Regions from separate parts of the Pseudoalteromonas sp. P1-13-1a genome, predicted to be linked through region 2. Evidence: predicted binding sites of a transcription regulator. Region 2 holds the regulator's gene; the other holds the start of a gene.
What was found. The regulator ArgR, encoded in region 2, controls arginine synthesis, uptake and breakdown. The targets are predictions, from matches to a motif close to ANTGAATANNTATTCANT.
Positions count from the first base shown of each region.

Region 1: a site for ArgR is predicted at 2,806-2,823, ahead of gltB (glutamate synthase large subunit). Genes of this name have one in related genera too.

Region 1 covers NZ_LKDV01000012.1:90,707-95,144, reverse strand. The annotation lists gene AN391_RS09730 (PrkA family serine protein kinase) at 1-684, opposite strand, end outside; gene AN391_RS09725 (Fe-Mn family superoxide dismutase) at 894-1,475, opposite strand; gene AN391_RS09720 (Grx4 family monothiol glutaredoxin) at 1,742-2,080, shown strand; gene gltB (glutamate synthase large subunit) at 2,924-4,438, shown strand, end outside.
Region 2 covers NZ_LKDV01000003.1:177,398-181,835, forward strand. The annotation lists gene ispB (octaprenyl diphosphate synthase) at 1-875, shown strand, start outside; gene mdh (malate dehydrogenase) at 970-1,902, opposite strand; gene argR (transcriptional regulator ArgR) at 2,128-2,595, shown strand; gene AN391_RS04425 (Dyp-type peroxidase) at 2,592-3,491, opposite strand; gene AN391_RS04430 (ABC transporter ATP-binding protein) at 3,535-4,438, opposite strand, start outside.

The DNA.
Region 1 (4,438 bases), on a different contig from region 2:
ACGAATATCTACTTTGCCTACCAATGCTGAAATATCTTGGTTGTTTTCATCACCAGGCTCGGTTTTGGCTATACCAATTTGATTTAAAATAGAAGGGTAGCGCTTTACAACTCTGAATTGGCTGATGTCACCATTAAATTCTTTTAGTCGTTTTGCAGCCCATGGCGACATAATGGTTTTTAAATAACGGGGCTTAATACCGTATTCTTTTTCAAGCACATTTGCATCTTCGACGGGGTCAAACAAACAAAGCGGGTGGTCGTTTACCGGCGAGCCTTTAATTGAGTATATAGGCACTTGTTGCATTAAGTATTTTAGTTTTTCAGCGATTGAAGATTTACCTCCCCCTACGGGGCCGAGTAAATAAAGGACTTGTTTGCATTCTTCTAGTCCTTGAGCCGCATGTTTTAAATAAGAGACAATTTGCTCTATGGCATCTTCCATGCCGTAAAAGTCTTCAAATGCAGGGTAGCGTGCAACAACTCGATTAGAAAACAACCGGCTTAAACGTGCGTCGGTTGCAGTATCAACCATTTGTGGTTCACCTATTGCCATAAGTAAGCGCTCGGGTGCGCTGGCATAAGCTGATTTATCGTTTTTACAAATTTCTAAAAATTCGCTGATGCTGTATTCTTCTTCTTGTGCTGCTTCGTATCGTGCTTGGTAGTGCTCAAAAATAGTCATAATAACCTCCGAAACCCACTTTAAAAAGGTGCTTACTTTTTAAAGTCTAGTCTCAGTTTGAAATTTTTGTGCAATAAAATTAAAAATTTAAGTGAAAAAAGATCATGTGGCTAATTTATCAATTTAGCACGTATAACGGCGGCTTAAATTTTATAAAGGCATAAAAAAAGACGCCGAAGCGCCTTTTTTAATCAGCCTATAGTGGCTAATTAAGCGAAGTTAGCGTTCGCGAATTCCCAGTTAACAAGCGCCCAAAAACCTTTAAGGTAATCTGGACGCACGTTACGGTAATCAATGTAGTATGCGTGTTCCCATAAATCCACAGTTAGGATTGGTGTAACACCTTCGTCTGTAAGTGGCGTTGCTGCGTTAGATGTGTTTACGATATCTAATGAACCGTCAGCTAGTTTAACTAACCATGTCCAGCTAGAGCCAAAGTTGTTAACAGCTTTGTCGTTTAGTGCATCTTTAAACGCGTCAAATGAGCCCCATTTCGCGTTGATAGCATCAGCAATTGCGCCTGTTGGTTCACCGCCGCCATTTGGAGATAGGCAGTTCCAGTAAAAAGTGTGGTTCCAAATTTGTGCAGCATTGTTAAATACGCCACCTTCAGATGAGCAAACAATCTCTTCTAAAGATTTGTTCTCAAATTCAGTACCTGGAATTAAACCGTTTAATTTAACAACATACGTGTTGTGATGCTTACCGTGGTGATACTCAAGAGTTTCTTTTGAAATGTGAGGCTCAAGTGCATCAATTGCATATGGTAGTGACGGTAGTTCAAATGCCATTTTTTATCTCCATCTTCTTTTGGTTGATAACGCGCTTGGTAGTACGTAATGCCTGATAGAACAGACCACTTACCTATACCAAACGAGAATATAGTGTTACTATAATTGTTGAGTATTTTACTCAAGTTTAAGCAAACAGCAATGCTATTGCTAAAGACTATTTCAATTGCGGCTTTATTTGCCCATTTTAAGTTATATATTTGTGGCCACAATGATTTATTTTCAAGCCCCGGATATATCAAGCTATCGTCATTTTGAGGTTGTAGATGGAAACCATTGATAAAATTAAACAGCAGATTTCTGAAAACCCAATTATCCTTTACATGAAAGGGTCACCTAAATTACCAAATTGTGGTTTTTCTTCACAAGCGTCACAAGCTCTAATGTCATGTGGCGAACCATTTGCCTATGTTGATATTTTACTAAATCCAGATATTCGTGCTGAGCTACCAGCATACGCTAATTGGCCTACCTTCCCACAGCTTTGGGTTGAGGGCGAATTGATAGGTGGTTGCGACATTATTATTGAAATGTTTCAGCGTGGTGAATTACAGCCGTTGATCACTGAAACAGCAGCTAAATATAAAGAAGCTGACGCAGAGTAATAGTTACTTTGCTAAACATAATAAAAGCCACGTTTACGTGGCTTTTTTGTGTCTATCTATAACTTTCTTGCGTTTTAATTTATTGATCAACCCATGATTATAGCCAATAATTTGTACTCAATAGTTAGCAAACTCAGGCCTCACTCCTCGTTTAGATACACCTTAGTAAGGATAAGTAAGCAACAATGCTACTTATATAAGCGCAAATTTTAATTAAAAAATTGAGTTTTATACCAAGGCGTAATAATACGTAACCAGCTATGCTGAGCTATACGTGTCGCTATCTGCGCTAAAAGGTTCTTTTTTAGCACAACCCAATATCGAGATTTTTGCCTGGCTATCAATACGTTTTTCCAGCCTCAAAATAGAACACTTAATTAAGCGAATTGGTATTAAATAAAAATTCACACCATTTGCACTAAAAACGACACAGCAATTCATAACTATACCAATGAACGCTAAAAAAGCGTGATCCTAAACCTTTAATTTATTTAAATTGCATTAAACTATCTAAATGTTAACTGAACCAATAAAGTTTTAATGAATATTTATTCATTGGGTGGAGCTTTACGTTTACGTAAAGGGTATTGGTGTGCTCCCTTTGTTTTTACAAAATGTTAAAATTGACACCAGTGTCATGAAAAAATAACGCACAAAAAAGCACTAAATGTTAAAACTTATGAGTTAAAAAGAAACCTTGCCTTGAAGTGAGAAATATTCAAGAATGTGAATATGTATTCAAAATAATATTGACTCTATTTACTATAGAGGCTAGTTTTGTGCGTCTGTTAGCAAATCGTCGAGCAGTTCATTCACGTTAACAGTGCAGCAAGGGAGGGGTCTATGTTATACGACTCAACATTAGAAAAAGATAATTGTGGCTTTGGCTTAATAGCCCAAGTAAATGGTCAAGCTAGTCATCGGCTTATTCGTACAGCTATTACTGGACTTGATCGCATGCAACACCGCGGTGGTATATCTGCCGATGGTAAAACAGGCGACGGCTGTGGTTTATTACTCCAAAAACCTGACAGTTTTTTTCGTGCCATTGCTAACGAGCATAACTGGCACTTAGGTAAAAATTACGCCGTAGGCATGGTTTTCTTAAATTCAGATCCCGTTTTAGCACAAGCTGCAAAACAGGTTTTATGTGAAGAATTAGAACAAGAAACACTTAAAATACTTGGTTGGCGTGAAGTGCCTACTGACCCTTCAATGCTAGGGCCAATTGCTACACAGCAATTACCTGGTTTTGAACAAATTTTTGTTAGTGCGCCGGAAGGTTGGCGTTCTAAAGATTTAGAGCGACGTTTATATGTAGCACGTCGCCGCGCAGAAAAGCGTTTAGCAGAGGATGAGTCGTTTTATATTGCGAGTTTATCGGGGTTAGTGACTATCTATAAAGGCCTTATGATGCCTGCAGATTTGCCTAACTTTTATTTAGACTTAGCTGATATTCGTATGACCAGCGCTATTTGTGTATTCCATCAGCGTTTTTCTACTAATACTCAGCCGCGTTGGCCTTTAGCACAACCATTTAGGTATTTAGCGCATAATGGTGAAATTAATACCATTGAAGGTAACCGCCAATGGGCTCGTGCACGTTCGTATAAGTTTTCTTCGCCACTTATTCCTGATTTACAAAGCGCAGCGCCGTTTGTAAACGAAACTGGCTCTGACTCATCAAGCCTAGACAACATGCTGGAGCTGTTTTTAGCGGGTGGCATGGATTTATTCCGTGCTATGCGTATGCTAGTGCCACCTGCATGGCAAAAAAATCGTGCTATGGATGATGACTTACGTGCATTTTACGACTTTAACTCTATGCATATGGAGCCGTGGGATGGCCCTGCGGGCATTGTTATGTCTGATGGGCGTTTTGCAGCGTGTAACCTTGATAGAAATGGCCTGCGCCCGGCGCGCTATGTTATTACTCAAGATGGCTTTATTACACTGGCCTCTGAGGTAGGGATTTGGGATTACACTGCAGATGAAGTGGTCGAAAAAGGCCGTGTAGGGCCAGGCGAGCTTTTAGTAATTGATACTAAATTAGGCAAAATCTGGCACTCAGATGAAATCGACCAAGATTTAAAATCGCGTCACCCTTATAAGTCATGGCTTGAAGAAAATGTTAAACGCCTAACTCCGTTTGAAGAGCTTACCGAACAGGATGCAGGTAATCGCTCATTTGATGACGAAACGCTTGTTAAATACCAAAAAATGTTTGGTTACACTAACGAAGAGCTCGATAGTGTAATTCGTGTAATGGGTGAAAATGGCCAAGAAGCAACAGGTTCTATGGGTGATGACACGCCATTTGCTGTGTTAAGCGAAGGGCATCGTTCACTGTATGATTAC
Region 2 (4,438 bases):
ATCAACTTGGTTTGTACATCGTTAACAGCGGCGGCAAACGCGTACGCCCGATGCTGGCAATATTGGCAGCAAGAGCTTTGGGTTACCAAGGTAAAGATCACATTACTTTGGCAACGATTGTTGAATTTATTCATACTGCAACACTATTACATGATGATGTTGTTGATGAATCTAACCTGCGCCGTGGTACACCGACTGCAAATGCCGAGTTTGGTAATGCTGCCAGCGTGCTGGTTGGGGATTTTATTTACACCCGCTCGTTTCAACTTATGGTGGGGCTGGGCAAAATGCAAATTATGCAAGTGCTTGCTGATGCCACCAACGTGATTGCTGAGGGCGAAGTATTGCAACTTATGAATTGCAACGACCCTAATACCACCGAAGCAAGTTACATGCAGGTTATTTACTCTAAAACGGCTAAATTATTTGAAGCCGCTACAGGGCTTGCAGCTATTATTACCGAGCAAGATAACAGTGTGTTAGATGCGCTTAACTTATATGGTATGCATTTAGGTACTGCTTTTCAGTTAGTTGATGACGTGCTTGATTACAACGCAGACGCTGACCAATTAGGAAAAAATATTGGTGATGATTTAGCAGAAGGTAAGCCAACCTTACCGCTAATATATGCGATGAAGCACGGCAGTGATCAGCAAAGAGCCCTTATTCGTGATGCCATTGAGCATTGCAACGGTATGGATAACCTTGAGGCTATTTTAACAGCACTTAAACAAACCAACGCACTTGAATTTACAATGCAAAAGGCGCAGCAAGAAGCAGACAAGGCCATTGCCTGTTTAGACTTTTTAGCAGAGTCGCAGTATAAGCAAGCGTTAATCAGCTTAGCGCGTATAGCTGTAGAGCGAGATCACTAACTTTGCAGCCTCCCTTAATTAGTATTTAAGGGCCATAATTTTAGAGCAATAAAAAAGCCTGCATAAGCAGGCTTTTTTGTGCATAACTTGGCTATTACGCCATGAAATCAACACCTTCTTTGATGTCTTTTTTCAGAGTTTCAAGCATGTCGTTTTTAGCTTTTTCTTCAAATGCGCTTAGCTCGCCGTAAGAAAGAATTTCTTCTACGCCGTTTGTGCCTAAACGTACTGGGTGAGCAAAGTACTCTGCATCGCCATTTTCAACAGCAACGTATGCGTAATCTACTACGTCTTCACCTTGTAGGCCTTTAACTAAAGACATACAAAAACGTGCTGCAGCAGCACCCATAGATAATGTAGCTGAACCACCGCCCGCTTTAGCATTTACTACTTCAGTACCTGCATTTTGGATACGTGGAGTAAGTGTAGCTACTTCTTCTTCAGTGAAGCTCACGCCTTCAACTTGAGAAAGTAGAGGTAGAATGGTTGTGCCAGAGTGACCACCAATTACTGGTACTTTAACGGTTGCTACGTCTACGCCTTTAAGCTCAGCAACAAATGCTTCTGAACGAATTACGTCAAGCGTAGTGATACCAAATACGCGCTTAGCGTCGTAAGTACCTGCTTTTTTGAATACTTCAGCAACAATTGGTACAGTGCCGTTTACTGGGTTAGTGATAACACCCACTAACGCTTTAGGACAGCTAGCTACAATGCCTTCTGCTAATGTTTTGATGATACCTGCGTTTACGTTAAATAAATCCGCACGATCCATACCTGGTTTACGTGGCATACCCGCTGGGATAAGTACGATATCACACCCTTCAAGCGCTTTATTTAAATCGTCTGCGCCAAAACCTGCTACTTTAACATCTGTAGGGATGTGAGATAGGTCAACCGCAACACCTGGTACAACTGGTGCAACATCGTAAAGTGATAATTCAGAACCAGCTGGTAAGCCTGTTTTTAATAATAAAGACAACGCTTGACCGATACCGCCTGCAGCACCTAATACAGCAACTTTCATTGGAATTCTCCGTAATTTGAGGTAGGAAATATTTGTGGCCCTTAAGATAATGAAATTAGCGACTAAAAACAAATTTATCCTGCTTATTTCAGGTATATTTTCGACCATAGTTGTAAACTTTGTTGGTTTATCGCAGCAAACTGGCAAGTTAACTAAACAACAGCTGCATAATTATTCATTTTTGTGTAGAATTTGCATTATAAATAACAAAAATGAATAAAGACTATGCAACCACAAGACAAACAAGAAGCGCTGGTAAAAGCGTTTAAAGCACTTTTAAAAGAAGAGAACTTTGGCTCGCAAGGCGAAATAGTCGAAGCATTAAAAGAGCAAGGCTTTGACAATATAAGCCAAAGTAAGGTGTCGCGCATGCTTAGTAAGTTTGGCGCTGTGCGTACCCGTAATGCTAAACAAGAAATGGTTTATTGCCTACCCGCAGAAATGGGCGTACCGACTGCTAAAAGCCCACTACGTCAACTTGTTATTGATATTATGCATAACGAAATGATGATTATTATAACCACCAGCCCAGGCGCTGCGCAGTTAATTGCCCGCTTATTAGACTCACTAGGCAAAGCTGATGGTGTATTGGGCACAATTGCCGGAGATGACACTATTTTTATTGCGCCAGCAAAAATATCTGAAATAGACATTACACTAGAGCGCGTACGTATTTTATTTGATACGGTTTAAAGCTGTTTTAAAAAACTAACTGACGGCGCAAAAAACGCTGAACCCATATCGGCTTGAGTAAAATCAAGCCAGTGGTCGTAACACTCCCCTTTTCCTATGCGGCTGTTAAGTACCTTTTCAAACGCACTTCCCGATGCTGAGCATGTAATACTTAGCATGCCTTGCTCGTAAACATCGCCATACGGCATGCTTTGGTTAAGCAGTATAGCTTGGCCGCTCTCATCTTTTAGCTCACTTCTAGTCGCGTGGCTCGTATCTACCTTAGGCTCAATTAAGGTGTTATCTAAACGTGTGCGCCCCATAATGTGCTCTTGCTCGCTTAGTGATAAATGCTGCCATACGCTCAGGTCATGCTTATAACGCTGTACATGAATATAGCTGCCTTGGTGTTCAAAGCTGTCGGGGTTATTAACCAGTGCCGTGATTCGTTTTTGGCGTCCATGTGGGGTGTCGCCTGCATAAATAAAGCCGTTAAAGTCTCGCCCATCTAAAAACCTAAAATTGCGAATTTGTTCAACCAGCTCTACATCGGGCGAAAACAACTTTAATATTTGCAATGCAAAAAGGTGATTAACATCTTCTCGGTCTGAGCGAATTTGTATGAATAAATCACATGGCTGTACGCGCATAACAAAATCACTGTGATTTATATTAGGAAAGCTTTGCAGCTCGCTTGGGATATATTCAGGTAGTATATGCGGCCAATATTGCGCGCCTATAGCCACCATGCAAGAGAGCATGGCTTCGGAGAACTGATCACTAAACTCTTCTTCAATTGCGCTTACGCGCTTAAGCTTTGCGCGCAATGACTCGTCTTGACCATCAAATACATTAAAAAATAAATGCAAACCGTGTAAGTTTGCTTCAGCACAAATCCCAGATTGCGCTTGCGCCATTGTTATTCCTTAGCTTTATAAAACACAGCGAATAACACATTTGTTATGATTCGAAAAAATTCACCGTGTGAGGTTTTATTTTTATTATAACCTGCTCATTTATTTCAAATGACTGGCCATATTGTGCGGCAACTTCAATCTCTTGCTCTGCAATTACAACAGTGTAAACATAAGCCGAGCCTATAAACCGACGGCTTAAAATACTCACACCTTGAGGGTTATCGGCCTGCGTATTTTGCGCAAGCTCAATATGGTGTGGACGAATATACACCACCCCTTTTATTGCACTGTGCGTATGCTCATGCTGCGATTGTACGACACCAAAAGGCGTTGTGTATTCAGTTGCCGTTAACACTTCTGCGCCTAAGTATATGCCCTGACCCAGAAACTCTGCAACCTCCTTTGTCTTTGGCATGGCAAAAAGCTGCTCTGGTGTACCTTGTTGGGCTATTTTTCCTTGGTGCATAATGGCTAGCGTGTCTGAAAACGCAAAGGCTTCTTCTTTTGAGTGGCTAACAAATACCGCAGAAACCTGCTGCGCTTTAATAATGCGCCTAATATCAGCAATTAACTCAAAACGTACTTGTGTATCTATGTTCGAAAAAGGCTCATCAAGAAGCAATAAACTAGGCTTATAAGCCAAAGCCCGCGCAATAGCCACGCGTTGCTGCTGGCCGCCCGAAAGCTGATGAGGGTAGCGTTTTGCACACCCTATTAAATGCACTAGCTCTAGCATTTCCTCTACCCGTTGCTGTTTTTGAACTTTGCTTATTTTACCCAGCCCAAACGCAATATTATCGGCCACACTGAGGTGCGGAAACAAGGCATAATCTTGAAACATCATCCCTATATTACGATGCTCTGGTGATATAAATGTATGCTTATCGCTTACACATTTGCCATCTATAAATACGCTACCTTCATTTATTTCAATAAGGCCAGCAATT